Regions from separate parts of the Streptomyces sp. NPDC052043 genome, predicted to be linked through region 3. Evidence: riboswitches for the same ligand, from Rfam matches in the RefSeq annotation. Region 3 holds a riboswitch; each other region holds the start of a gene.
The links. A riboswitch is a leader RNA that binds a small molecule or an ion and turns the genes downstream of it on or off. The one in region 3 is predicted to bind cobalamin.
Positions count from the first base shown of each region.

Region 1: another riboswitch for cobalamin. It lies ahead of metE (5-methyltetrahydropteroyltriglutamate--homocysteine S-methyltransferase); the one in region 3 lies ahead of ACIHCX_RS04525 (cobalamin biosynthesis protein).
Region 2: another riboswitch for cobalamin. It lies ahead of ACIHCX_RS09125 ((2Fe-2S) ferredoxin domain-containing protein); the one in region 3 lies ahead of ACIHCX_RS04525 (cobalamin biosynthesis protein).

Region 1 covers NZ_JBIUBT010000003.1:461,946-471,379, reverse strand. The annotation lists gene ACIHCX_RS09995 (FAD binding domain-containing protein) at 1-217, opposite strand, end outside; gene ACIHCX_RS09990 (alpha/beta hydrolase) at 561-1,541, shown strand; gene ACIHCX_RS09985 (SpoIIE family protein phosphatase) at 1,558-3,621, opposite strand; cobalamin riboswitch at 3,825-4,043, shown strand; gene metE (5-methyltetrahydropteroyltriglutamate--homocysteine S-methyltransferase) at 4,196-6,508, shown strand; gene ACIHCX_RS09975 (bifunctional 2-methylcitrate synthase/citrate synthase) at 6,577-7,713, opposite strand; gene prpB (methylisocitrate lyase) at 7,743-8,648, opposite strand; gene ACIHCX_RS09965 (MmgE/PrpD family protein) at 8,660-9,434, opposite strand, start outside.
Region 2 covers NZ_JBIUBT010000003.1:277,136-286,569, reverse strand. The annotation lists gene ACIHCX_RS09150 (sulfite oxidase) at 1-825, opposite strand, end outside; gene thiI (tRNA uracil 4-sulfurtransferase ThiI) at 954-2,231, shown strand; gene ACIHCX_RS09140 (enoyl-CoA hydratase/isomerase family protein) at 2,350-3,426, opposite strand; partial or broken gene ACIHCX_RS09135 (acyl-CoA dehydrogenase family protein) at 3,423-3,602, opposite strand; gene ACIHCX_RS09130 (cobalamin-binding protein) at 3,681-4,601, shown strand; gene ACIHCX_RS09125 ((2Fe-2S) ferredoxin domain-containing protein) at 4,665-5,006, opposite strand; cobalamin riboswitch at 5,124-5,246, opposite strand; gene ACIHCX_RS09120 (Fpg/Nei family DNA glycosylase) at 5,324-6,106, opposite strand; gene ACIHCX_RS09115 (maleylpyruvate isomerase N-terminal domain-containing protein) at 6,272-7,042, shown strand; gene ACIHCX_RS09110 (hypothetical protein) at 7,098-7,745, shown strand; gene ACIHCX_RS09105 (DUF397 domain-containing protein) at 7,750-7,932, opposite strand; gene ACIHCX_RS09100 (helix-turn-helix domain-containing protein) at 7,929-8,750, opposite strand; gene ACIHCX_RS09095 (NUDIX domain-containing protein) at 8,896-9,434, shown strand, end outside.
Region 3 covers NZ_JBIUBT010000001.1:951,538-960,971, forward strand. The annotation lists gene cobN (cobaltochelatase subunit CobN) at 1-3,401, opposite strand, end outside; gene ACIHCX_RS04520 (cobyric acid synthase) at 3,398-4,906, opposite strand; gene ACIHCX_RS04525 (cobalamin biosynthesis protein) at 4,903-5,844, opposite strand; cobalamin riboswitch at 5,946-6,090, opposite strand; gene ACIHCX_RS04530 (hypothetical protein) at 6,294-6,518, opposite strand; gene ACIHCX_RS04535 (anion permease) at 6,550-7,830, opposite strand; gene ACIHCX_RS04540 (class II aldolase/adducin family protein) at 7,985-8,716, shown strand; gene ACIHCX_RS04545 (alpha/beta hydrolase) at 8,858-9,434, shown strand, end outside.

The DNA of each region.
Region 1 (9,434 bases), on a different contig from region 3:
GCACCCGGTCGTCGATGCGGTGCAGGACCACGGCGCCGCCGAGGGTCCGCCGCCCCACGACGTTGGCCTCCGGCAATTCGCGCAGGGACATGGCCAGTTCGGGGAACCCGTCGCGCTGCCAGGTGGCCCAGACGAGGGTCGCGCCGCCGATCGGCACGGCCCCCTCAGCCAGACACTCCCGCGCTTCGGACACGGACGTGGGCAGACGTAGCAGCACAGGGACCGACCTGCCTTCCTCAGACGTCGGACGAGGGCGGTGGGCAGTGCCGCGCTCCCCTGCCCGTCGGCAGGCAGTCTTCCCGCCCGGGCGGGGGCGCGCACAGGGCTCACACGGGCACGGTGTGCGCCGGCGGCCGCGCGCGAACTCGATGGCCGCACGCTGTGCGCTTACGATGGGCACATCGGCTCGCAGGGCTTGAACGAGGGCCTTGAACCGTGGACAAGGACTCCTTTCCCGGGGCCCAGGCGTTCAGTGGCACGGCGCTCGTCGGCCGGGCACCCTGCGGGACCGGCATGCGCGACTCCGCATGCGTCTCTCCGCATCGCCAAGGAGCATTGCCATGGCTGCTCAGCCCGAGTCAATCGTCCTGGAGCGCCCGGCGCAGGAACTCGCCGACGCGACCTCGAAGCACCCCTTCCTGTACGAGATGGAACCCTCCCAGGCACGCAGGGTCCTTGACGACCTTCAGGCCGCGCCGGTCGACAAACCGCCGGTCGACGAGGAGTGGATCACCGTACCGGCCGCCGTGGGCGACGTACGCGTGCGCATCGTCAGGCCGCAGGGCGCCACCGGAGCACTGCCCGTCGTGGTGTACATGCACGGCGGCGGCTGGGTGCTGGGCAACGCCGGCACCCACGACCGGCTGGTGCGGGAGCTGGCGGTCGGCGCCCGTGCCGCCGTGGCCTTCGTCGAGTACACGCCCTCGCCGGAGGCACGCTATCCCGTGGCCATCGAACAGGGGTACGCCACCGCGCAGTGGATCACGCGCGAAGGAGCGTCCATAGGGCTGGACGCCCGGCGCATGGCGGTGGCCGGAGAGTCGGTCGGCGGGAACATGGCCACGGCGCTCGCCCTCATGGCCAAGGAGCGCGGCGACGTCAGGTTCGTGCACCAGTCGATGTACTACCCGGTCACGGACGCGGCGATGGACACCGACTCCTACGACCAGTTCGCCAGCGGCTACTACCTCAGCCGAAAGCTGATGGAGTGGTTCTGGGACGCCTACACCACCGACCCGCGGCAGCGCGCGGAGATCACCGCGTCCCCCAACCGGGCCACCCCCGAGCAACTCGCCGACCTGCCCCCCGCCCTGCTGGTCGTGGACGAGGCCGACGTGCTGCGCGACGAGGGCGAGGCCTACGCCGCCAAGCTCCGCGCGGCCGGCGTCCCGGTCACCACGGTGCGCTACGACGGCACGGTGCACGACTTCATGATGCTCAACTCGCTCAGCCGGTCCAAGGCCGCCCGGGCGGCCACCGACCAGGCCGTCCAGTTCCTGCGCGACGCCCTCGGAACGGCTGACACCGCCGGAACGGGCTGATCAGGTCACTGACTCCTCACCCGGACCGGCCGGCCCGGGTGAGGAGCAGGGCCACGTCGTCGGGTTCGTCCGGGCTGCGCAGGGCGTCGAGGAGATGGTCGCAGGTCTCCTCCAGGGGCCCCGGCGGTCTCGCGAGCAGCCCCAGCAGGGTGGCCAGTTGCTCGTCGAGTGAGCGCCTGCGGGTCTCGACCAGGCCGTCGGTGTAGAGCAGCAGCCCGTCCCCGGGCCCGATCCGCAGCCGGGTGGTCTCGAAGGGGACGCTTCCCACGCCGAGGGGTGCTCCGGTCGGGAGGTCGAGCAACCGCGGGGCACCCCCGGCGGGGATGAGCACCGGCGGCAGATGGCCGGCCGTGGCGACGTGGCAGCAGGCACGGCGCGGGTCGTACACGGCGTACGTGCAGGTGGCGAACCGTTGCTCCAGCTCACCGGTGATGCGGTCGAGGTGCCACAGGACCGCGGCCGGGTCGAGGTCGAGCGCGGCCAGGGTGCGGGTCGCCGTACGCAGCTGGCCCATGGTCGCCGCGGCGCCGCTGCCGCTGCCCATGACGTCGCCGATGACCAGGGCGGTCCGGTCGTCGGACAGCGCGATCGCGTCGTACCAGTCGCCGCCGATCCCGCAGATGGTCGAGGCGGGCTGGTAGCGGCAGGCGATGTCCAGGCCCGGCCGCTTCGCCGGTTTCCGGGGCAGGAGGCTGCGCTGGAAGTTCTCGGCGGCCCGGCGCTGGTTCTGGTACCAGCGGGCGTGGTCGATGCTGACGGCCGCGCGGGAGGCCAGGTCGAGGGCCAGGGTGGCGTCGTCCTCGCCGAACGGCACCGGACTGCGGTGGCCCCGGGCGAGGCCCAGCGCCCCCAGGAGGCGGCCGTGGGCGACGAGCGGGACGGCCAGGCAGGAATGGGCCCCGACCTCGGCGAGGGCGTCGGCGGCGTGAGGCGGGGCGAGGTGGGTGAGGTCCCCGTCGGCGACGCGGGAGGCGAAGACCGGGCGGCCGGTGGTGACGCAGCGGGTGCTCATGTGATGCGGCGCGAACCGGGCGACGTACCCGGCGGGGAGGGAGGCGGCCAGGGTCGGCTGGGCGACGACGGCCAGGGTGCGCATGGCCAGCGGGCCGTCGGGCACCCAGTCGCGGTCGCCGCCCTTGAGCGCCGCGTCCAGGAGATCGACCACGGCGAGGTCCGCGAGCTCCGGCACGCAGACGCGGGCGAGTTCGTCGGCGGTGGTGGTCGGATCGAGGGTCGTCCCGATGCGCGCCGAGGCGTCGGCGATCAGGGCGAGGCGCTGCCGCGCGGCGGCGGCCTCGGCGGAGGCGCGGTGCTGCGGGGTGACGTCGATGAGTTCGGTCGCGACGCCGAGCGCCCGTCCGGCCCTGTCCTCCAGGCGGTAGTACGAGACCGACCACGCGTGCTCGCGGCCGGGGTCGGAGGGGGTGGGGGCGAGGATGCGCTGGTTCAGCAGCGGGTCGCCGCTGTCCAGTACGCGGCGCATCGCGGTCTCGACCCAGACGGCATCCATGAAGTCCAGCACCTCACGGACGGTCCGCCCGACATGCTGCTCGGCGGACCGGCCGTTCATGCGCTCCAGCGTGGGGTTGACCACGAGATACCGCAGGTCGGTGTCCACGATGCCCAGCCCGATCGGGGACTGCGAGACCAGCCGGGCGGAGAGCGCGAGGTCGCGTTCCATACTCCGCAGGACGGCCTGGTCGGCGGCGATGCCCAGCGCGTAGTAGACCCCGTGCTCCCCCTCCAGCCGCATGTTGCGGAACTCGACCAGGCGGGAGCTGCCGTCCTTGTGGCGGACGGGGAAGGCGCCGGCCCACCCCGTGCCCTCCGTCATCACCCGGGTGAACAGCGCGGTGACGAGGCCCCGGTGCCGTTCGTCGACCATCAGCCGCGCCGCGTACCGGCCCAGGGCCTCCTGGGCGCTGTAGCCGAACACCTGCTGGGCCTGCGGGCTCCAGAAGACCACGCGCCCCCGCGCGTCCAGCACCACCGCCGACACGCTCAGCGAGTCCAGCAGGCCACCGGACGCGGCCGCGGACTCGTCTCCGCCGCCTCCCGTGAAGGCTTCGGCAGGCTCCACCGTCGACGCCTCCTCTCGCCTCGCCGCGGCCGAGACCGCTGCTTCCACCATGGTCTCGCGCCCGGGCCCGGTCGGCAGGTCCGCGGCACCCGCCCCGGCCGACGACGGTGAACCACCCGGCGGACCGCCTCAGTCGGCTCCGGCCCGTCTCAGCCCGCCATCCGCATGGTGGACATCATCCGCCGCGACCGGGAGAGCCCCCTAGGCTGGGCCGTGCAGCTGGTTCGCCCCGTCCGCCAGAGGGGGCGTCGCAAGAGGGAACCCGGTGGGAATCCGGGACTGCCCCGCAGCGGTGAGCGGGAACGACCGCCGTCATACGCACTGGGTCCGAGGAGGGCCTGGGAAGCGACGGCCAGTAGGTGTCTCGTACGACGAAGACGTGCCCGCGAGTCCGAAGACCTGCCATCTGCCCGCGTGCGAACCACTCGTGCGCGGACATCCCGGTGACCTCGAGGGCGGGTCGGCGCAGGTACCGCACGGACGGCCGCAGGCCGGAGCCGTCCGGTCCGTCACCCCTTCGCGTCCTCGTCCCGTCCCCGGGATCCCAGGGAATCGTCTCGCGAAGGAGAGCTCCGTGACCACCGAGTCCGCAGCCGCGGCAGCACGGGCCACCGTGTACGGCTACCCCCGTCAGGGACAGGGCCGGGAACTCAAGAAGGCCGTCGAGGGCTACTGGAAGGGCCGCGTCAGCGCCGACGCCCTGCGCGCCACGGCCGCCGAACTGCGCCGCGCCAACTGGCGGGAACTGGCCGCGGTCGGCATCGACGAGGTCCCCACCGGGGACTTCTCGTACTACGACCACGTGCTGGACACCACCGTGATGGTGGGCGCGATCCCGGCCCGCCACCGGGACGCCGTCGCCGCCGACCCGCTGGACGGCTACTTCGCGATGGCACGCGGCACCCAGGACGTCGCACCGCTGGAGATGACCAAGTGGTTCGACACCAACTACCACTACCTGGTCCCTGAGTTGGGCCCGGACACCGTGTTCACGGCGAACTCCGCCCAGCAGATCGCGGAGCTGACCGAGGCCCGCGCGCTGGGCCTCTCGGCCCGCCCGGTCCTCGTCGGCCCGGTCACCTACCTGCTGCTGGCCAAGCCCGCGCCCGGTGCGGCCGCCGACTTCGATCCGCTCACCCTCCTCGACCGGCTACTGCCGGTGTACGCGGAGACACTGGCCGATCTCCGGGCGGCGGGCGCCGAGTGGGTACAGCTCGACGAGCCGGCCCTGGTGCAGGACCGCACCCCGGCCGAACTGGAGGCCGCCGCACGCGCCTACCAGAGCCTCGGTGGCCTCACCGAACGTCCGAAGCTGCTGGTCGCCTCCTACTTCGACCGGCTGGGCGACGCCCTGCCGGTGCTCGCCAAGGCCCCGGTCGAGGGTCTCGCGCTCGACTTCACCGAGTCCGCCGCCGCCAACCTGGACGCGCTGGCCGCCGTCGGCGGGCTCTGGGGCAAGCGGCTGGTCGCCGGTGTGGTCAACGGTCGCAACATCTGGGTCAACGACCTGGAGAAGTCCCTCGCCACGCTCGGGACCCTGCTGGGTCTGGCCGACCGGGTCGATGTGTCGGCCTCCTGCTCCCTGCTGCACGTCCCCCTGGACGCGGCCGTGGAGCACGACATCGAACCGCAGATCCGGCGCTGGCTGGCCTTCGCCCGGCAGAAGACCGCCGAGATCGTCACCCTCGCAGGGGGCCTGACCCACGGCACGGACGCCATCGCCGCCGAACTCGCCGCGAACCGCGCCGACCTGGCCTCCCGCGCGCACTCCCCCATCACCCACGACCCGCGGGTCCGCGCCCGCGCCGCAGCCGTCACCGACGCCGACGCCCGCCGCTCGCAGCCGTACGCAGAACGGGCCGCCGCCCAGCGCGCCCACCTCGGGCTTCCGCTGCTGCCCACCACCACGATCGGCTCCTTCCCGCAGACCGGTGAGCTGCGCACCGCGCGCGCCGACCTGCGCACCGGGCGCATCGGCACGCCCGAGTACGAGGAGCGCATCAAGGCCGAGATCCGGGAGGTCGTCGCCTTCCAGGAGAAGACCGGGCTGGACGTCCTGGTGCACGGCGAGGCCGAGCGCAACGACATGGTCCAGTACTTCGCCGAGCAGCTCACCGGCTACCTCGCCACCCAGCACGGCTGGGTCCAGTCCTACGGCACCCGGTACGTCCGCCCGCCGGTCCTGGCCGGCGACATCTCACGGCCCGAGCCGATGACGGTGCGCTGGACGGGCTACGCCCAGTCCCTCACGGACCGCCCGGTCAAGGGCATGCTCACCGGTCCGGTCACCATGCTCGCGTGGTCGTTCGTCCGCGACGACCAGCCCCTCGCCGACACCGCGCGCCAGGTCGCGCTCGCTCTGCGCGAGGAGGTGAACGACCTGGAGGCGGCGGGGACTTCGGTGATCCAGGTGGACGAGCCCGCGCTGCGCGAGACCCTGCCGCTGCACGCCGCCGACCGCGCGGACTACCTGGCGTGGGCCACGGAGGCGTTCCGGCTCACCACCGGCGGTGTGCGCCCGGACACCCAGATCCACACGCACATGTGCTACGCGGAGTTCGGCGACATCGTCCAGGCCATCGACGACCTCGACGCCGACGTCATCAGCCTGGAGGCGGCCCGCTCCCACATGCAGGTCGCCCGCGAACTCGCCGCGCACGGCTATCCGCGCGAGGCCGGACCGGGTGTGTACGACATCCACTCCCCGCGCGTCCCGAGCGCCGAGGAGGCCGCCGCGCTCCTGCGCACCGGCCTGGAGGCCATCCCCGCCGAACGGCTGTGGGTCAACCCCGACTGCGGTCTGAAGACCCGCGGTTGGCCGGAGACCCGGGCGTCCCTGGAGAACCTGGTCACGGCGGCGCGCACCGTACGCGGTGAGGTGTCGTAGGACTCACCGGGCGCATCACGTCCGCTCCGGCCGGCCCGTCCGGCCGGAGCGGACGTTCGTCCCGACCGTCACCGGGCCCCGGGCACCGGCCGCTGCCGTGGGCCGTCGTAGGAGGCCAGCGGGCGGATGAGGGCGTTGTGGGCGAGCTGTTCGGTGATGTGGGCGGTCCAGCCGGTGATCCGGCTCATCACGAAGATGGGTGTGAAGGCGGGGGTGTCGAAGCCCATCAGGTGGTAGGCGAGTCCGGCCGGGTAGTCCAGGTTGGGGTGGATGCCCTTGCGGCTGAGCATGGCGTGCCGCAGGGCCGCGTGCAGCGTGGCCAGGCGGGTCACCTCGGGGTCGGCGGCGCGGGCGACCAGGCGGTCCAGGGCGCCCTGCATGATCGGGACCCGGGAGTCGCCCTCCTTGTAGACGCGGTGGCCGAAGCCCATGATCTTCCGCTGGGCGGCGAGCGCCTCGTCCAGCCACTGCCCGGCGCGTTGCGGGTCGCCGATCTCCTCCAGCATGTGCATCACCGCTTCGTTGGCACCCCCGTGCAGCGGGCCCTTGAGCGCGCCGATCGCTGCAGTGACCGCGCTGTACAGGTCGGAGAGGGTGGAGGTGACCACGCGGGCGGTGAACGTCGAGGCGTTGAAGCTGTGTTCGGCGTACAGCACGAGGGAGATCTCGAAGCAGCGGACCACGTCCGGGTCGGGCACGGCGCCGAAGCACATGTGGAAGAAGTTCTCCGCGTACCCGAGTTCGGGGTCCGGGGCGATGGGGTCGAGGCCGCGGCGGCGGCGCTGGTCGGCGGCGACCACGGTGGGCAGCTTCGCCAGCAGCGTCAGGGACTTGGCCCGGTTGGCGGCCGGGCTGCCGTCGTCCTCCGTCGGGTCCTCGGCGCCGAAGAAGCTGACGGCGGTGCGCAGCACGTCCATCGGGTGGCAGGTCTCGGGCAGCCGGGCCAGCAGTTCGGCGGTGGTGCGGTCCAGGGGGCGCAGGGCGCGCTCGCGGGCCTGGAACTCGCGCAGCTGGGCCGCGTCGGGGAGTTCGCCGTGCCACAGCAGGTGGGCGACCTCCTCGAAGGAGCGGCGGGCGGCCAGGTCCTGGACCGGATAGCCGCGGTAGGTGAGGGAGTTGGTCTCCTGGATGACGGTGGAGATGCCGGTGGTGTCGACGACGACTCCGGCGAGGCCGCGGTGGATCTCGGGTGCGGTGGCGGTCATGGGCGGATGCCTCCGGTGGGTGGGGCCGGTCAGGCGCCGGGCGGGAGCGTGAAGTCGAAGACGGCCGAGTCGAAGGCCGCGTACTCCTCGTAGCCGAGGAGTTCGTACAGGCGGGAACGGGTCTGCATGCGCGGCAGCAGGGACTCCTGGGTGCCCTCGGCGGCCAGCGTGCGCAGTCCGTCCTCGACGGCGCCCATGGCCAGGCGGAGCAGGGTGACCGGGTAGAGGGCGATGTCGTAGCCGAGGTTCTGGAGCGTGCGCGCGTCGAGCAGGCGACTCTTGCCGAACTCGGTCATGTTGGCGAGCAGCGGGACCGGGACGGCCTTGCGGAACGCCTCGAACTCGGCCTCGTCGGCGAGGGCTTCGGGGAAGACCGCGTCGGCGCCGGCGTCGACGTACGCCCTGGCCCGGTCGATCGCCGCCGCCAGCCCCTCGACGGCACGGGCGTCGGTACGGGCCATCAGCAGGAAGGCGGGGTCGCGGCGGGCGTCGACGGCGGCCCGGATCCGCCGGGTCATCTCCTCCCGCGGCACCACCGACTTGCCGTCGAGGTGGCCGCAGCGCTTGGGGTTGACCTGGTCCTCCAGGTGCAGTCCGGCCAGGCCCGCGTCCTCCATGAGCTGCACCGTGCGGGCCGCGTTCATCGGCTCGCCGAAGCCGGTGTCGGCGTCGATCAGCACGGGCAGGTCGGTGACCCTGGTCGTCTGCTGGGCGCGGGCCGCGATCTCGGTGGACGTGGTCAGGCCGATGTCGGGCAGCCCCAGGTCGGCGGCGAGGACGGCGCCGGAGAGGTAGGCGGCCTCGAAGCCGGTGTCCTGGACCAGCCGGGCGGAGAGCGGGTTCAGCACGCCGGGCATGGTCAGCAGACGGCCGGTGGCCAGCCGGTCGCGCAGGGCGCGGCGGCGCTCGGCGGGGGTGGTGCGGGTGTGCAGCAGCGGCCCGGACATCAGAACAGGCCCTTCGGCAGGGCGGCGTCGCAGGCGGCGACGGCCTCGGTGTCGACGGCCGGGAACAGCCCGTCGAGGTCGGGAGCGGTCAGCTCGGGCAGGTGATCGGCGGCGGCCAGGAACCGGTCCTGGCCGGCGTCGGTGACGATGCCCTCGGACAGCGTGCGGAACTTCTCCGCGTAGGCGGGCCGGTCGAAGGGGCGGGCCCCGGCCGGGTGGGCGTCGGCGACCGCGAGTTCGTCCTCGACGACCGAACCGTCCTCCAGCGTGATGACCGCCCGTCCGCCGAAGGCGCGGCGGTCCGGGTCGGGATCGTGGTAGCGGCGGGTCCACTCCGGGTCCTCGACCGTGGTGATCCTCCGCCACAGCTCGACGGTCTCCGGGTGGCGCGCCCGTTCGGGGGCGTAGGAGCGCTCGTGGTGCCAGGTGCCGTCCTGGAGGGCGACGGCGAAGATGTACGGCACCGAGTGGTCGAGGGTCTCGCGGCTGGCCGCGGGGTCGTACTTCTGCGGGTCGTTCGCGCCGGAGCCGATGACGTGGTGGGTGTGGTGGCTGGTGTGCAGGACGACGGAGCGCACCTTCTCCAGCGGGCCGGTCTTCTCACGCAGCCGCCGCGCCAGGTCGATGATCGCCTGGGCCTGGTACTCGGCGGAGTGCTCCTTGGTGTAGGTGTCGAGGATCGCGCGGCGCGGCTCGCCGGGCTCGGGCAGCAGGACGGTGTAGTCGGCCTGCGGGCCGTCGAGCATCCAGGCGAGGAAGCCGTCCTCGCCCTCG
Region 2 (9,434 bases), on a different contig from region 3:
GGAGACGTCCACGCGTGCCACGGTTCGGTCGTCCCCGGCGAAGGCGAACCCGCTGACCTCGGTCGGTCCGGAGGGCAGGTGGTCGTTCCTGCCGGGCCGCAGGATGGCGCAGTGGAGGGCGACCGGGCCGAGCGTGATGCCGTCGCCCGGTCGGGCGGCCTCGGGGTCGGCCTCGGGGGGCAGGACGCTGTATTCGGCCTGGAAGTAGTTGTCGGTCGGTTCGGCCTGTGCGGTGATGCGATGGAGCCATTTGACGCTGCGGGCGCCGATCCAGCCCGGAACGATCACGCGCAGGGGGGCGCCGTGCGCGGCGGGCAGCGGCTGACCGTTCATGGCCCAGGCCAGGAGTACCTCGCTGGAGGTCGCCTTGGCCACTGGTACGGAGCCACCGAAGGGCTGGGGTGGGGCGGCCTGCTGTGACACGTCGACGCCGGTGAAGGCGATGTGGGCCGCTTCCGGCCGCACTCCGGCCCTGGCCAGTACCTCTGCCAGGCTCACCCCGCTCCACCTCGCGGTGGAGACGGCCCCTGGACCCCAGGGGACCTGCCCGGGAATGTCCCTGACCTCGATGAGATCGGCGCGGCGGTTGCCGGCGCACTGCAGCGTCGCCACCACCGTCCGCTCGGGGAGGCGGCGCAGGTCGTCCATCGACCACTCCAGGGGACGATCGACCAGACCTTCCACCCGCAGCCGCCAGCTCGCGGAGTCGACGTGGGGGATCGGCGCGTGGTTGCGGCTGTAGAAGGCGTCCAGGGAGGTGATCCGGGCCGCGAGAGCGCCAGGGGGCGTTTCGGCGTTGTAGGGCTCGTCCTGATGGACGAGCATTTCATCGCATTTACCCCATTCATCCATGAGGTCAATGTCCATCACGTCGGACACGGACGCCAGCCCGCTCGCCACGACGCCACCAGGATGAGAATCACCAAGGGGGGACATCTGAGAGGCTCACCCCCATGTCCGACGAACTACGAGTACCCGATCCCCGGGACTCCTCCGGTGCCGCCCCCGCCTCCTACGGCCCGTGCGTGCTGCTCAAGCACGGCGAGGTGTTCCTCAAGGGCCGCAACCGCCACCGCTTCACCGAGCGGCTGCACGACAACCTGCGCGTCGCCCTGCGCGGCGTCGGCGGCTCGACCTGGATCAAGAGCATGCAGAGCGTCACCGTGCTGGGCGGGCAGGTCCCGGTCGAGGCCCTGGTGGAGCGGGCCCGGCGGGTCGTCGGCTTCAACACCGTCGAGCCGGCCGTCCGCGTGCCCAGCACGCTCGACAGTGTCACGGAGGCGGCGATCGACGCCCTGCGTGCCGTGAGCGGCGAGCGCCGGGGGCTCCGCTTCGCCGTGCGGGTGCGTCGGCGGGACAAGCAGTTCCCGCTGACCTCCTCCCGTATGGAAGTGCTCCTGGGGTCCCGGGTACTCGGCGCCGTGCCCGCGCTGACGGTCGACCTCACCACGCCCGACGTGACCCTGCACGTCGTGATCGACCGCAAGGAGACGTACCTCTCCTGCGAACGCCTCCCCGGTCTGAGCGGGCTGCCCGTCGGGACCAGCGGGCGGGCCCTGGTCCTGCTCTCCGGCGGCTACGACTCCCCGGTCGCCGCCCACCGGGCCATGCGGCGGGGACTGGCGTGCGACTTCGTGCACTTCAACGGCGCTCCCTACACGAACCCGTCGTCCGTGTACAAGGCGTACGCCCTGGCCCGTGAGCTGAACCGCTTCCAGCCGGCCGGCACCCTGCACGTCGTCGCGCTCGGCAAGGCGCAGAAGCAGCTCGCCGTGGCAGGGGCCGGGCGGCTCCAGGTGGTCGCCCAGCGCCGGCTGATGGTGCGCACCGCCTCCGCGCTGGCGGACCGTATCGGCGCCCAGGCGCTGGTGACGGGCGACAGCCTGGGGCAGGTCGCCAGTCAGACGCTGGCCAACCTGGTCGCGGTGGACGAGGCGGCGGCGCTGCCCGTCCTGCGTCCGCTGATCGGCTGGGAGAAGCAGGAGATCATCGACGAGGCGCGGTCCATCGGCACCGCCGGTATCTCGGTCCTGCCCGACGAGGACTGCTGCAACCTGCTCGCCCCTCCCCGGGTCAGCACCGGGGCGCGGCTGCCGCACCTGCGGTCGGTGGAGCGGCGCCTCGACCTGGAGGAGGTGGTCGAGGCACTGCTCGCTTCCGTGCAGGTGCTCCGCCCCGGCGTGGACGAGGAGGCGCCGGTCGCCGGCGACGGCTGCCGGGCACCTGCCTGACCGGATGGTCGACGTGCCACCGTCGGCTGGACCCGACGCGCACGGTGACTGCCCTGGACCAGGTCCACGGCCATGGGCGCGTCCATGTGCCCGGGTCCGAGCAGCGCGACGGTCCTGCTCACCAGGCCGCTTCCGCATCGGCGCCAGGGCCGGCGAGGCCCAGTTCACGGTCGCCGAGCGGGGCGAAGAAGCGGTTCACGTCGGCGTCGGTCACCTCGGCGAGGGTGTCGGGGGACCAGCGTGGGTCGCGGTCCTTGTCGATGACCTGGGCACGGATGCCCTCCACCAGGTCGGGGCTGCTCAGGGCGGCGCAGGAGACGCGGTACTCCTGGTCGAGGGCCGGCTCCAGCGATCCGAGACGGCGGGCGCGGCGCACGGCGGCCAGGGAGACCTTCACAGCGGTCGGTGACCTGGTGAGCAGGGTTTCGGCCGCCTCCTTGGCGGCGGGCTCGCCGTGGTCGAGCAGCCGGCCCACGATGCCCTCGACCGTCGCGGCTGCGAAACAGGGGTCGATCCATTCCCTCTGCTCCTCCAACTCCCCTTGCGGCAACGGTCGGGCATGGCGTGCCAGCACCTCCCGTACGGGCGTGCCGGCCAGGTCGTCGATGAGGGTCGGCAGGGTCGCTGACGGCACGTAGTGGTCGGCGAGCCCGCAGAGCACGGCGTCGCCGGCGCCGATCTGCGCACCGGTCAGCGCGAGATGGGTGCCCAGTTCCCCGGGGGCGAGGGCCAGCAGATGGGTGCCGCCGACGTCGGGGACGAAGCCGATGCCGGTCTCCGGCATGGCGATCCGCGAGCGCTCGGTGACGATCCGGACGCTGCCGTGCGCGGAGACGCCGACGCCGCCGCCCATCACGATGCCGTCCATGACGGCGACGTACGGCTTCGGATATCGGGCGATACGGGCGTTGAGGTGGTACTCGTCGCGCCAGAAGGCGGCCGAGGCGGTGCCGTCCCCGTCGCGGGCGTCGTCGTGGATGGCGCGGATGTCGCCGCCCGCACACAGGCCGCGCTCCCCCGCGCCGCTGATGACGACGGTCTTCACGGCCGGGTCGTGTTGCCAGGCCGTCAGCGCCTCGTCGATGCGGCGCACCATCTCGTGGGTGAGGGCGTTGAGGGCCTTCGGCCGGTTGAGGGTGATATGGGCGGCCCGTCCGTCGGTGTGGAACAGGACGGGTTCCTCGGCGGCGGTCATCCGAACGCCTCCGTCAGGCCGCGGGCCATGAGGACACGCATGATCTCGTCGGTTCCTTCCAGGATCTGTTGGACGCGCGGGTCACGGACGATCTTCTCAAGGCCGTACTCGCTGAGGTAGAGGTAACGGCCGTACAGTTGGAGCGCCCGGTCGGTGGCCGAGCAGCCGGTGCCGGTCGGTGCGATCACGCCGTGCAGGCCCTGCACGCCGGGCGCCGGAATCAGCGGATCCGCGAGGCCTCCTACAGTCGAGGTATGCGCATCGTCTCCCTGCTGCCCGCCGCGACCGACATCGTCGCCGAACTCGGCCTTTCGGAGCAGTTGGCCGGCCGCACCCACGAGTGCGACTGGCCGCCGCGCGAGGTCGCCTCGGTACCCGTGGTGACCGGGGCGGACCTGGACCAGGACGCGCTCACCAGCCGGGAGATCTCCGACGCCGTCGGCGGGGCGGCGCACTCCGGTTCGTCGCTCTACACGCTGGACACCGAGGCCCTCGCCGCCCTGCGCCCCGACGTGGTGCTCACCCAGGACCTGTGCGACGTGTGCGCGGTGTCGTACGAGAAGGTCAGCCGGACCGTACGGCTGCTCGACGCCGGCACCCGGGTCCTCAGCCTGGAGCCGCGCACGCTCGACGACGTACTGGACTGCCTGGTCACCGTCGGCGACCTGCTCGGCGTGCACGAACGCGCGCAGCGGCGCCGGGCCGCGTTGCGGGCTCGCCTCGACCGGGTCCGCGGCGCGGTCGCCGGCCTCGACCGGCCCCGGGTGGTGGCGATCGAGTGGCTCGACCCGCTGTGGCCCGCCGGGCACTGGGTGCCCGAGCAGATCACCACCGCCGGGGGCGAACCGCTGCTCGCCGCGCCCGGCGAGCACACCGGGCCGACGACCTGGGAGGCGGTACGCGCCGCGCGGCCGGACGTAATCCTCGTCCTGCCGTGCGGCTTCCCTCCCGAACGCACCCTGCGCGAAGCCGCGTTGCTCACCGGGCTGCCCGGCTGGACGGATCTGCCCGCCGTACGGTCCGGCCGTGTCTGGGTACTGGACGGACCGTCCTACTTCAACCGGCCGGGACCTCGGGTGGTGCGCGGGGCGGAGGTGCTCGCCCAGGTCCTGCACGGCGTGCAGGCCGGCGAGGCGGTCACGTCGGCGGAGGCCCGGCCGTTCCCCGTCCGGTGACGACGGGCTGGTCACCTCGCACGTGCGATCGTCCTGGCGCGTGCGTCCTGGCGCGCACGGGCCTCAGGAGTCCGTGGGTCGCCGTGGCGGGGTGATGGCGTACAGGCCGAGGATCTCCGGCAGGGGTGCCACGCCCGGGCCGCCCTCCCGCACCCAGGCGACGATGTCCTCGGTGCCGCCCTCGTCGTTGACGAGCCCGAGCCAGACCGGCCGCGCACCGGCGGCCCGGCCCGCGGAGGACGGCTGGACCACGATGACGTTCGCCTGCTCGCACACGTCGAGGCAGTCGGAGATGCGCACCGGCACCTCCGCCCGCAGCCGCGCGGTCTGCGCCGCGTGGTCGACCCCGGGCACCTTGGGGCTGCCGCAGCAGCAGTCCCGGCACACGACGACCCGGCACGGCACCGAACCGCTCCCCGCCACGGCACCGTCCGGCGCCTCGTCCGTCGGCCTTTCGGGCACGCCGCACCACTCCCCTCCCGGGGAGATCCGCCCCGGTGTCGCTCGAGGAGGCGACCGCGTGAGTCTCCTGGCTCCCGGGTCTTCACTCGTCCCGCCTTCCCACCCCGGGCGGGGCGGTGGCATCCCGGAACTCGCTCACCGGTCACAGTGGCGGGACCGCGCCGGATTCACACCGGCTTCCTCGGACCGCCGTCGCCTTATGTCGCCGGTCATCATCCCATGATCGGTTCCGCCCGCCCCTCCGCACCGGCCGGCGTCGCTCATCCCTGGCACCGCGGGCACCAGACCGTGCGGCGTCCGCCGACGCGGTGGGAGCTCAGGAGCCACCCGCAGCGGGGACACGTCGGATCGCTGTCGTCCCTGTGCCCGGTGAGCCAGGAGGGCCTCGGTGGCACGCACCCGGCATGCACGGACGTCTCGAGGACCCGGCCCATTCGTGCATGGACACGCCGAAGTGCGGTCTCGCTCAGGTCCCGCGCCGGGGTCCGAGGAGCCACCCGGGCCCGCCAGAGGATCTCGTCGCACAGGAGGTTCCCGAGACCCGCGATCACGGACTGGTCCATCAGCACGCTCTTGACGGCACGCCGTCGTCCCGACAGCAGCTCCCGGAACTCCGCTCCGCGCACGGTGAGGGCATCGGGACCCAGACCGTCGGTGATGCGCTCGACCTCCGTGTCGTCGACCAACCGTACGCCCTGGAGCTTGCGTTGATCGCGGTAGCGCAGCTGCCGGGAGTCGTCGAGCGTCAGCAGGATGCGGTCATGCCGTTCGACCGGTTCGTCCGGGGAACAGCACCGAAGCGACCCCGTCATGCCGAAATGCCACACCAGTGTCGGACCGTCGTGACCCGTCGGCACGAACAACCACTTGCCGTGCCGCCACGCCTCCCCCAGACGCCTGCCCTTCAGTTCCCTCCGCAGCCGCTGCGCGCTGACCCCCCGCAGCACCCCGGCGTCCCGCACCTCGACGTCCGTGACACGCCGGTGCCGGCCGCAGGCCGTCAGCACCTCGCGGAATCCCTCGACATCCGGCAGTTCGGGCATGCGTGCGTCCGGGCTCCTGGTCGTACGGTCATCGGACCGCCGTACGCGCCGCCGGGTACCCGCGGAGGGCGAGCCCACGCGCTCCGCACCCCGCCCCCGGGCCTCATGCCTCCGATCGGACGCGAGCCGGTTTGGCGGACGGCCCGACCGGGATACCCATGGCACGTGATTCCGTCCAAGGTCGACGAAACGCTCCCGGAACTGGCGCCCTTCGTCTACGCCGTGCAGGGCCGAAGGCCCGACGACGGCACGTGGTGCGAGGCGTGGACGGTGCGTGACGTCCTGGTCCACCAGACGGGGAACGCCGAGGAACTGGCCCGGGTGCTGCGAGCTTTCCTTGCGGGCACACCGGTGGAGACCAGAAGCTTCGAGCGTGAGGCTCCCTACCGGCGGATGTCGGACGCCGAGCTCTGGGCGGCGTTCCTGACCAACTGCAAACAGCTCACCGAGGTCACCGCGGCCGCCGCGCGGGCTCTGTCCCCGGACACCGAGGTCATGTGGACCGGCCGTTCCGTGAAGGTCCCCTTCTTCGCGGAACACATGCGTGAGGAACTGATCCTCCACCGCTGGGACCTGACCGGCGACGACCGGACGGCCGTGCAGTCCCTGACCGAGCCGTGGATGACCGAGCACAGCGTGGTGTCGGTCGGCCGGCCCCTGCTGATCCGGGGCCGCGCCGATCTGGACCTCGGGGCCGAGGGGCAGGTCGAGGGCCGCCTGCGCACTCCGGGCACGGACGACGTCGTGGTGACCGCGGACGCGGAGGGCGGCACCATCCGGTTCGCCGCCCCCGAGGGCCCGGCCACGATCGAAAGCGACGCGGCGACACGCGTCCTGCTCCTGTGGGGCCGCCGCCCCGCCGACCCCACCCGCTGGCACAGCGCCGCGGGCCCGGAGTCGTTGCGCAGGGTACGGACCCTCCTGGGCGGCTACTGAGCCGTCGTCGCGTGTGGCTGCCACGGCGGGGCAACTCCTCGTAGGGTGGACCGTCATGGCCGAGTCTCACCCGCTGCTGGGCATGTTCCTCAATGCTGCCGACGGACGCTTCCCGCCTGCGGACGGCCGCGTGACCGTTCTTCCCCCTCTGCCGGGTGGGCTGGAGTGCTCGGTCGCCTTCACCGGGCACGCCGTGATCGCCACCGCCCTGTCCGCTTCCGACGTCCGGGCTCAAGGAGCCGACGGGTTCGGGGCTTCCATGGCTCCGGACTTCCTGCGTTACCTCGCAGGTCGCGAGGGGTGGATCGACAGTGTCGACGTGACACTCGTCGCGCGTGGCGTGCCGGCCCCTCACCGCCTGCCCGAACGTCTTGATGTCGACGACCACCCGCGTGTGCGTCGTGCTCGGGCTTTGCGTACCGACGTCCGTGTCTACGGAGATGAACGGGGCCTTGTCACCCTGGCCGGCGGCCTGGCTGGACGACGCGAGACAAGCATCGAACTCCACCACACCGGTAGCAGTGGGGCTGGGCTCGGCCGCTCCCTGCTGGGTGACGCTCTCACCCTGGTCCCCACCGGTGAGCCGGTTTTCGCCGCTGTCGCCCCGGGCAACGCACGATCCCTTCGGGCTTTCCTCGCAGCGGGCTACAGCCCCCTGGGCAGCGAGGTCCTCATCCGTCCCAGACGGCCGACCTCGGGGTGACGCACTACACCACGAGCCCGAGGAAATCCACCCACGCCGAGGAGGCGACCTCGAACCGCGGTCCGTCAGCCTGCTTGGAGTCGCGTACGTGCACGGCTCCGGGGGCGTGGGCGACTTCCACGCAACTGTCGCCTTCGGAACCGCTGTAGCTGCTCTTGAACCAGTCCAGCTCACCGTTGGTGTTCATAGCGCTCCTCGCATCCGCTGCAACAACTCGGCCGAGTCCGCGGGGGACAGAGCCTGCGATCGCATCTTGGCATAGCGCATCTGCATCACGCTCACTGCTTCCCGGTCAGAAACCAGCTGCCCGGTCTTCTGTCCCTCCGAGTACCCCAACCACTGGCGCTCCGAGGTCTCAAGAAGTTGCATGGGCCCGTCCGTACCCGCGTGGAAGGGCTGCCGCTGAGGCATGATCTGAAGCTCCAGGTTCCACAACTCCATGTGGACGAGCAGGTGGTCGAGCAGTTCCCGGGTGACATCCTCACCTCCCGTGTGCCGCAGCAGTACCGACTCCTCGACGATGAAACTGAACGCGACCGGCGGCTTGCGCGTCAGCAGTTCCTGCCGCGCCAGCCGGGCGGCAATCCGCTCCTCCAGTTGCTGCTCCGTAGGAGGAGGCGGCACGTTGAGCATCACCGCGCGCGTGTAGGCCTCGGTCTGGAGCAGCCCCGGCACGACCCGGCACTCGTACGTGCACAGGCTCACCGCCGTCTCCTCCATCTGCGCCCACTCCCGGAACCAGACCGCCAGCCCCCGCTGCCGCCCCACGTGCCGGGCCACGGCCCGCAGTACACCGAACGATTCCAGCGCCTCCTCCGCCCGCTCGACGAAGTGCGCGGTGGGCATCCGCCGGCCCTGCTCCACCGAAGCGACCGAGGCATGCGAGTAGTTGAGCCGCTCGGCGAGCTGTTCCTGCGTCAGCAGGGCCCGTTCACGGAAGACTTTCAAGGCCGCCCCGAACGCCTTCAAACTGCCGGACGAATCAAGCGCACTGCCACCTGCCATGAACGACGACCCCCTGTCACACCCGTCACCTCTTGCAGCAGGTACAACGGTTCAACCCTGAGCGGGGGTTACTTGCCCGGCGCGGCTGGAACCAGTACAGGACGGCTTGTACGGGCAGCACCACACCGCCGGAAGGAACTGATCTGTGACGGCACACTCCACATACGAGCAGAGCTGGACGATCTACGGTCAACGCCAGTTGGACTACGGCTACTCGCCCCCGGTACCGGACCGCGTCGACTGGGGATTCTCGCCCGGCCAGGGCCCCGGAGCCGAGATCCTCGGAGACATCCGCGGCAAGCGGATCCTCGACGTGGGATCCGGTCCCGGACATCACGCCGTTCACCTGGCCCGCGAGTACGGCGCGCTGGTGGACGGCGTCGACCTGTCCCCCACCCAGCACCGGCGCGCCCTGAACGCTCACGGCAGCGAGCCCGGAGTCCGGTTCGTCCGCGGCGACGTCGCCGAGCACCTGCGTCACGCGGAACCGTACGAGGCCGCCTACGGCATCCGCACCTTCGCCTGCATCGACCCGCACCACCTGCTGCCGGCCCTGCGGGACGGGCTGGTCGACGGAGCGCCTCTCGTCTTCTCCGCCCTCCACACCGACGCCGACGCACAGGGGCCGTCCGACGAGGTGGTGCCACGGCGGGAGTTGATCCGGCTGCGCGACGGGGAGCCCAT
Region 3 (9,434 bases):
AGGTAGTCGACGGTCGCCGCCATCTCGAAGGCGCCCTTGTAGCCGTGCCGGCGCATGGCCGCCATCCAGCGGGGGTTGACCACCCGGGCACGGAAGACACGGTGCGTCTCCTCGCCCAGCGTCCGCGTCTTCACCTGGTCCGGCACGGCGGAGTCCCCGACGTACGCCTCCGGGCTCGCCCCCGTCAGGTGCCGCACCATGGCGACCATGCCGCCGTGGTACTGGAAGTAGTCGTCCGCGTCGACGAGGTCGTGCTCCCTCGTGTCGACGTTCTTCGCCGCCACCGCGATCCGCCGGAACGCCGTCTCCATGTCCCCGCGCGCCGCCCGCCCGTCGAGCCCGCGCCCGTAGGCGTAGCCGCCCCAGACCGCGTACACCTCGGCGAGGTCGGCGTCACTGCGCCAGTTGCGCGCGTCGATCAGCGGCAGCAGACCCGCGCCGTACGCGCCCGGCTTGGAGCCGAAGATGCGGGCCGTGGCGCGGCGCCGGTCGCCGTGTTCGGCGGTGTCCTCGTCGGCGTGCGCCTTGACGAAGTTCCGGTCGGCGGGCTCCTCCAGCTCGGCCACCGCCCGTACCGCGTCGTCGATCAGGCCGACCACGTGCGGGAACGCGTCCCGGAAGAAGCCCGAGATGCGGACCGTCACGTCGATGCGCGGCCGGCCCAGCTCCTCCAGGGAGACCACCTCGAAGCCGGTCACCCGGCGCGAGGCGTCGTCCCACACCGGGCGGCAGCCCAGCAGTGCCAGGATCTCGGCGATGTCGTCACCCTGCGTGCGCATCGCGGACGTGCCCCAGACCGTCAGGCCGACCGACTTCGGGTACGCGCCCGTGTCCTGCAGATAGCGGGCCACCAGCGAGTCCGCCAGCGACTGGCCGACCTCCCAACTCAGCCGCGACGGGATCGCCTTGGGGTCGACCGAGTAGAAGTTGCGCCCGGTCGGCAGCACGTTGACCAGGCCCCGGGTCGGCGAGCCCGACGGACCGGCGGGGACGTAACCGCCGTCCAGCGCCCGCAGGATGTGCCCGATCTCGTCCGTCGTACGCGCCAGCCGCGGCACGACCTCGGTGCAGGCGAACTCCAGCACTGCCGTGGCGTCCGGGAGTTCGGTGCCCAGCACCTCCCGTACGAGCGCGGGACCCGCGTCGGCCGCCCAGCCGCGCTCCTCCATGCCCTCGGTGATCCGCCGGCACAGCTGCTCCAGCAGGTCGATGGCGTCCGCCGCCGTGCGCGAGGGGCCGTCCACCAGGTCCGTCAGCTCCACCGGCACCTTCACCGCGGCGCCCGGCTCGGCCAGCAACTCCTTCTCCACCAGACCGAAGTGCTCCGCGAGACAGGCCCGCAGCCCCGGCAGCGCGTTCGCCTGCCCGCCCCACACCTGGGAGGCGCGCAGCACGGCCAGCACCAGGTTCACCCGCGGCTCGCCGACCGGTCCGCCGCCGAGGATGTGCAGACCGTCCCTGATCTGCACGTCCTTGATCTCGCAGAGATAGCCGTCGATGTGCATGACGAACTCGTCGAAGTCGCCGTCGTCCGGCTGCTCGTCCACATGGAGGTCGTGGTGCAGTTCGGCGGCCTTGACCAGGGTCCAGATCTGGGCGCGCACGGCGGGCGCCTTGACCGGGTCCAGGTCGGAGACGAGCGCGTACTCGTCGAGGAGCTGCTCCAGCTTGGCCAGGTCGCCGTAGGTGTCGGCGCGCGCCATCGGCGGGACGAGGTGGTCGACGACCGTGGCGTGCCCGCGCCGCTTGGCCTGGGTGCCCTCACCGGGGTCGTTGACGATGAAGGGGTAGATCAGCGGCAGGTCGCCGAGGACCGCGTCCGGGGCGCACCCCCCGCTCAGCCCCAGGCCCTTGCCCGGCAGCCACTCCATCGTGCCGTGCTTGCCCATGTGGACGACGGCGTCGGCGCCGAAGGAGTTCTCCAGCCAGCGGTAGGCCGCCATGTAGTGGTGGGACGGCGGCATGTCGGGGTCGTGGTAGATCGCGATCGGGTTCTCGCCGAAGCCGCGCGGCGGCTGGATCATCACCACGACGTTCCCGAACTGGAGGGAGGCGAGGACGATCTCGTCGCCGTCGACATACAGGCTGCCCGGCGGTTCGCCCCAGGCCTCCAGCATGGCGCTGCGCAGCTCGGGGTCCAGGGTGTCGAACCACGCCCGGTAGTCCGCGAGCGGCACCCGTGCGGGCGCGGCGGCCAGCTGGTCCTCGGTCAGCCACTCGACGTCGTGGCCGCCGGCCTCGATGAGCCGGTGGATCAACTCGTCGCCGTTGTCCGGGTATTCCGTGAGGGAGTACCCGGCGTCCCGGAGCGCGTCGAGCACCCGCACCGCCGAGGCGGGGGTGTCGAGGCCGACGGCGTTGCCGACCCGGGAGTGCTTGGTCGGATAGGCGGTGAAGACCAGGCCGAGCTTCTTCTCGGCGTTCGGCTTGTGCCCGAGCCGTGCGTGCCGTACGGCGATCCCGGCGACCCGGGCGGCCCGCTCGGGGTCGGCCGCGTACACCGGCACGTCGTCCGGTCCCTGCTCCTTGAAGGAGAACGGGACGGTGATCAGCCGCCCGTCGAACTCCGGGATGGCGACCTGCATGGCCGCGTCCATGGGGGAGAGGGCGGCGTCGGACGCGTCCCAGGCAGCCCGGGACGAGGTGAGGCAGAGCCCCTGCAGCACGGGGATGTTCAGGTCCGCGAGCGCCCCGATGTCCCAGGCCTCCTCGTCACCGCCCGCCGACGCCTGCGAGGCGTGCGTGCCGCCGGCCGCGAGGACGGTGGCGACCAGGGCGTCGGCGCGTCCGAGGATCTCGTACAGCCCGGCGTCCGCACCGCGCAGCGAACCGCAGAAGATAGGAAGGGCGTTGGCGTCGTGCGCCTCCATCGCGTCGCACAGGGTGTCCACGAACGCCGTGTTGCCGCTGAGTTCGTGGGCGCGGTAGAAGAGCACGCCGACGGTCGGGCGGCCTTCCACGAAGGCGCGTTCGCCGTGGACGCCGTACTCCGGCATCCGCTGCGGCTCCTCGAAGCCCTCACCGGTCAGCAGCACCGTGTCGGACAGGAACCGGGCGAGTTCCGCGAGGTTCTCCGGGCCGCCCTCGACGAGGTACTTCAGCGCCTCCGCCACGACTCCGGCCGGCACCGACGACTCCGCCATCAGCTCGGCGTCCGGTACGGCCTCGCCGCCCAGCAGCACCGTCGGGACGCCGGAGGCCTTCAGCGCGGCGAGCCCGTCCTCCCAGGCCCGCTTGCCGCCGAGCAGCCGTACGACGGCGAGGTCCGCGCCGTCGAGCAGCCGGGGAAGTTCCTCGCCGACGTCCACGCGGGTCGGGTTGCCGATCCGGTAGGAGGCCGCCGAGGCTCGGGCGGCGAGCAGATCGGTGTCGGCGGTCGACAACAACAACACTGTGCTCATGCGGGCGCTCCCGGTGGAATGAAAGGCAGTCCTTGCGGCGCGCCCGACTCGATGAGTCGCCACAGCGCGTCCGTGTCCGCGTGCTGTTCGATCAGGTCGCCGAGCCGGTCGAGCTGCTCCTCGCGCAGCGCGGCGAACGAGGTGTCGGGCGCCGGCACGAAACGCCGGCCGGCGGCGGCCGCCACCTCGCGCAGGAAGGCCCGGCGGAAGCCGTCCGACTCCAGGGAGCCGTGCCAGTGGGTGCCCCAGACGGCGCCGACCCGGCACCCGTCCAAGAAGGGACTTCCGCCGGTGACTTCGGCGACCCCGTGGTGGATCTCGTACCCCTCGACCCGTTCGCCGAGGGCTTCGCCCTCCGGCCGGGTGAGGGTCTTCTCGCGGGCGAACCTGACCCGTACGGGCAGCAGTCCGAGGCCGTCCACGTGTCCGGCTCGCGACTCGACGTCGTCCTCGATGTGCTCGCCGAGAAGCTGGAAACCGCCGCAGATGCCGAGCACGGGCCGCCCGTCCGCCGCCCTTCTCGCGAGGGCCCGCGCAAGCCCCCGCTCCCGCAGCCACTCCAGTGTCCTGACCGTGCCCCGCGTGCCGGGTACGACGACGAGGTCGGCGTCGGTCAGTTCCTCGGGACGGTCCACGAACCGCACGACGACGCCTGGTTCGGCGGCGAGCGCGTCGACGTCGGTGAAGTTGGACATCAGCGGCACGGCGCAGACGGCGACCCGCAGCACGTCCTCGCCGACCGGCGGCGCCACGGTGGACTCCCGCACCGCGCCCCGCAGCGAGACGCGCAGTCCGTCCTCCTCGTCGATGCCGAGCCCGTGCCGGAACGGCAGCACGCCGTACGTACGCCGTCCCGTGAGCCCGTGCAGCATGTCGAGGCCGGGTTCGAGCAGCGAGACGTCCCCGCGGAACTTGTTGACGAGGAACCCGGCGACCAGTTCCTGGTCCTGACGAGACAGCAGCGCGAGCGTGCCGAAGAAGGAGGCGAAGACGCCGCCGCGGTCGATGTCGCCGACGACGAGCACGGGCAGCCGCCCGCCGCGCGCGATCCCCATGTTGACGATGTCGGTGCGGCGCAGGTTGATCTCCGCCGGGCTGCCCGCCCCCTCGCAGATCACCGCGTCGTACGTGCTCCGCAGCTCGGCGAGGCAGTCGAGGACGGTGCCGAGGAGCCGCTGCTGCCGCCCGCCGTGGTAGCCGCGGGCGCTCATCTCACCCACCGGCCTGCCGAGCAGCACCACCTGACTGCTCTGCTCGCCGCCCGGCTTGAGCAGCACCGGGTTCATCAGCGCGGTCGGCTCGACGCGGCACGCCTGGGCCTGCATGGCCTGCGCCCGCCCGATCTCGGCGCCCTCGCGGGTGACGAAGGAGTTGAGGGACATGTTCTGCGCCTTGAACGGGGCGACCTTCACGCCCTGGCGCACCAGCCACCGGCAGATCCCGGCCGTGACGACGCTCTTCCCGGCGTCGGAGGTGGTGCCGGCGACGAGCAGACCGCCGCTCATGACGTCCGTCCTCTCTTCAGCAGCCGTACGCCCGCGCACACGCCGAGCGCGAGCCAGCCCACGCGGCGGGAGAGCCGTACCGCGCGCTCGATGTCACCCGGCCGGACGGCGCGTCCGGGGCCGTTGAGCACCGGGCGGTGCTCCACGCGCCCGGCGTACGAGAGCGTGCCGCCAAGGCGCACGCCGAGCGCCCCCGCGAACGAGGCTTCCACCGGGCCGGCGTTGGGGCTCGGATGCTTGCCGGCGTCGGCGCGCCAGGCGCGTACGGCACCGCGCGGGTCGTCGCCCGCGACGGCGGCCAGGGCGGCGGTGAGCCGCGCCCCCGGCCATCCGGCGAGGTCGTCGAGCCGGGCCGAGGCCCAGCCGTAGCGGCGGTAGCGGGGGGACTTGTGCCCGACCATGGCGTCCAGGGTGTTGACCGCGCGGAAGCCGAGGAGCCCCGGCACACCGGCGGCGGCTCCCCACACCAGCGCGCCCACCACCGCGTCGGAGGTGTTCTCGGCGACGGACTCGACCACGGCGCGGGCGATGCCGTCGGCGTCCAGTGCCTGAGGGTCGCGCCCGCACAGATGCGGCAGCCGCGCCCGGGCGCCCTCGATGTCACCGGTCTCCAGCGCGCGTCCGATCACCCGCGCCTCCCGGGCGAGGGAGGTCCCGCCGACGACGGCCCAGGTGGCGGCGGCGGTCAGCGCGACGGACGCGGTACGGGAAGGACGCAGGGCAGACGCGGCCAGCGCGGCCGACGACACGACGCCCCCCACGCACACGGCGGTGTGCAGGGCGCCCCAGCCGCGGTGGTCCCGCCACAGCGCGCGTTCCACGGCACCCGCGGCCCGTCCGAACACGGCGACGGGGTGCCCGCGGCGCGGATCGCCGAGGAGCAGGTCACCGAGGAGGCCGGCGGCGGCGCCGTACGCGAAGTCGCGATCGGCACCCATCGGGTCAGCCGGTCGTGCGGTCGGTCAGTGAGTCGCTGGTGAACCTCGGTCGGCAGCCGCGCATGGCGATACATGTCCTCACTCAGGGTGTCCACGCCCTGGTTCGACGAGACCGGCGGTGAGAGTTCCTGACTCCCGGGGATGTTCTTCCCCGGTCACAGTGGCGGGACCGCGCCGGATTCGCACCGGGCTTCCTCTCCTGCCGCCGTATGTGGCTCCGGCAGTCCACCACGCACCGCGAACACCCGTCAACCTGCCGTTGACCTGCGCAGGGGTACTGAGATGAGGCCCACACCCCGGGGCGGGCCGGACGGGAAAACCCGCCCTTCCCGGGCCGTCGCGGGGACGGTCCGGCAAGAGCGGGTGACGTGGTGACGTGTGGGTCGGGCGGGACCCGTCACGCGGATCCGACCCGGTCGCCAGGGTCCCGGCCGCGCCGGGCAGTACGGCTACGCCATGATCAGGTGGATCCCGTAGGCCACCGCGGCGGCGCACGCGGCGAAGCAGGCGTAGGCGCCGGTGACCGCGAGGACCCCGCTGCCGTCGCCCTGGGCGACGGCCCGCTCGCGGCGGGAGAGACCGGCGATGCCGAGGGTGAACAGGGCCACGAGGCCCACCGTGACGCCGAGGCTGACGCCGAAGACGGAGCCGAGGGCCGCCCAGTCGATCTTCATGGTGTTCTCTTCCTTCTGCCTGGACGCGAGCTCAGACGGCGGCGGCCGGCGGGGGCGCGACGGACGCGGGGTCGGTGGCGGGCGCGGAGGGCTGGGCGGGGATCGTGGCCGTGAGCGTGTCGGTCACCGGGGAGGCCGGCGGCGGGATGACGGCGGCGATGGCCTGGGTGACCACGCCGGCCGGCTCCTCGGTGTCGGCGTCGGTGCCGGTGTTGTTGACGTTGGTGTGGTCGACGACCTCACGGCGGGAGATCTTCCAGATCGCGGCGCTGGAGGCCACCAGGAACACGGCGACGAGGCAGGTGCCCCAGGCGCCGAGCCGGGTCACGGCCTCCGCGCCGGCCCCGACCAGGGCCGCGGCGGGCAGGGTGAGCGCCCAGGCGACGGCCATGCGGGTCGCGGTGGACCAGCGGACCACGCCGCCCTTGCGGCCCAGGCCCGCGCCCATCACCGAACCCGAGACGACGTGCGTGGTGGACAGGGAGAAGCCGAGGTGGGAGGAGGCCAGGATGGCGGTGGCCGCGCTGGTCTGGGCGGCGAAGCCCTGCTGCGGCTGGAGGTCGGTCAGGCCCTTGCCCATGGTGCGGATGATGCGCCAGCCGCCGATGTAGGTGCCGAGCGCGATGGCCAGACCCGCGGAGAGGATGACCCAGGTGGGAGGGTTCGAGCCGGGGGCGAGGGCGCCGCCGGCGACCAGGGCGAGGGTGATGACGCCCATCGTCTTCTGCGCGTCGTTGGTGCCGTGGGCCAGCGAGACCAGGCCCGCGGAGGCGATCTGCCCCGCGCGGTGGCCCTTCTCGGCCGCCCTGCCGTGCGAATGCGACTTGCTGCCGATGCCGTACGACAGCCGGGTCGCGACCAGCGCGGCCAGACCCGCGACGACCGGGGCGACGACCGCCGGGATGAGGACCTTGGTGAGCAGGACACCGCCGTGCACGGCGCTGAAGCCGGCCGAGGCGATGGTGGCGCCGATCAGACCGCCCATGAGGGCGTGCGAGGAGCTGGAGGGGAGTCCGACCAGCCAGGTCAGCAGATTCCAGAGGATCGCGCCCACCAGGGCGGCGAAGATGACTTCGGGACGGATGCCGCTCTCGTCGACGAGACCCTTGGAGATCGTGTTGGCGACCTCCACGGAGAGGAAGGCGCCCACCAGGTTCAGCGCGGCGGACATGGCCACCGCGACCTTGGGCTTGAGCGCGCCGGTGGAGATGGTCGTGGCCATCGCGTTGGCGGTGTCGTGGAAACCGTTCGTGAAATCAAACGCGAGTGCGGTGATCACCACCATCGCGAGGATCAGCGAGAAGCTTTCCATTTACCCAGGCAATCGTTCGAGCGTCATTGGCGCGTTGAACGTAGGTAACCCGGGTGAACGGAAGATGAACTGAGGCGGTCATCGCGGTGTTCCTTCCCGCGTTCCGGCGGACAGGAACGGCCGCTCGCGGGAGGCGTCCTGGCAGGATCGGCGCATGACCGAACAGCGGCGGGACCGAGCGGACGCACAAGGCGAGCGGGCCAAGGCGCGAGGGGCCGGGGCGGACGTGTCCGGGGACACGGCGCGCGCCTGGCGGGAACTGGTCGCGGCGGCCCGCCGCACGGTGTCGGACGGGCTGGTCGTCGGCACCTCGGGCAACGTGTCCGTACGCGTCGGCGACATCGTCCTGGTCACCCCCTCGGGCGTCCCCTACGACCGGCTCACGGACGACGACGTCACCGGCGTCGACCTGGACGGCAGACAGGTGCTCGGCACCCTGGTGCCGACCAGCGAACTGCCCATGCACCTCGCCGTCTACCGCGGCACCGACGCGGGCGCCGTCGTCCACACCCACGCCGTGCACGCGACCGCCGTCTCGACGCTCGTCACCGAGCTGCCGCTGATCCACTACATGGCCGGCGCGCTCGGCGGCCCCGTCCGGGTCGCCCCGTACGCGACGTACCGCACCGAGGAACTGGCCGGGAACGTGCTGCGCGCCCTCGCCGGCCGCACCGGCTGCCTGCTCGCCAACCACGGCACCCTCACCCACGGCGCCGGCCTCGACCAGGCCTACGACCGCACGGCCCAGCTGGAGTGGATGTGCCGTGTGTGGCTGGCGGCGTCCAGCGTCCCCGGCCTGACACCGGCCCTGTTGACGCCGGAGCAACTGGCGCAGGCGGGGGAGCGGCTGCGGGCGTACGGACAGCAGGGGCAGGGGCAGGGGTAGAGAGGGGGAGGGAGCCGGGGCAGAGATCGGGAAGGGCTGCGGCGAGGAATGAACGCCGCTCTTCATGGAACCCGCGCGGACATGTCACCCCGACCCTCCGTCCCACTGGCCGGTGACCGGGTGCGCCAGGACACTGGAGCCGTGCCCACTGCCAAAGCGACGGCCGCGGCCGTCACCGCAGCCCTGGCGGCCGGCGCGGCGAGCGTCGCCGCGGGCCGGCTCGCCAGCGACGCCGCGCTCAAGGCGCCCCCGGGCCGGCCCCTGCCCACCGAACCCCGGCTCACCGTGCACGGCACGGCCGCCGGCCGGATCAGCCTCACCCGGGACCTCGCCTCCCTGCGCCCGGGCACCTACGGGCTGGCGGGCGACGGCTCCCACGCGGTGGTGGGCCCCGTGCTGCCCACCGCCCCGCACCGGCCCGACACTGTCGTACGCCGACTGGAACGCGTCACCCACGGCGTCCTGCAACGCGGCGACAAGGTGTGGCTCACCCCGAACCTGCACGTCGGCAACCCGCGCAGCGCCCTCGGTATCGAGCACGCCGACGTCGACGTCCCCGGCGAACTCGGTCCTCTGCCTGCCTGGTTCGTGCCCGGGGTGCGCGAGACCTGGGTGATCGCGGTGCACGGCCTCGGCAGTACCCGCGAACTCCCCATGAACATCCTGGGGTTCCTGCACCGCCGGCACTTCCCGGTACTGGCCCTCGCCTACCGCGGCG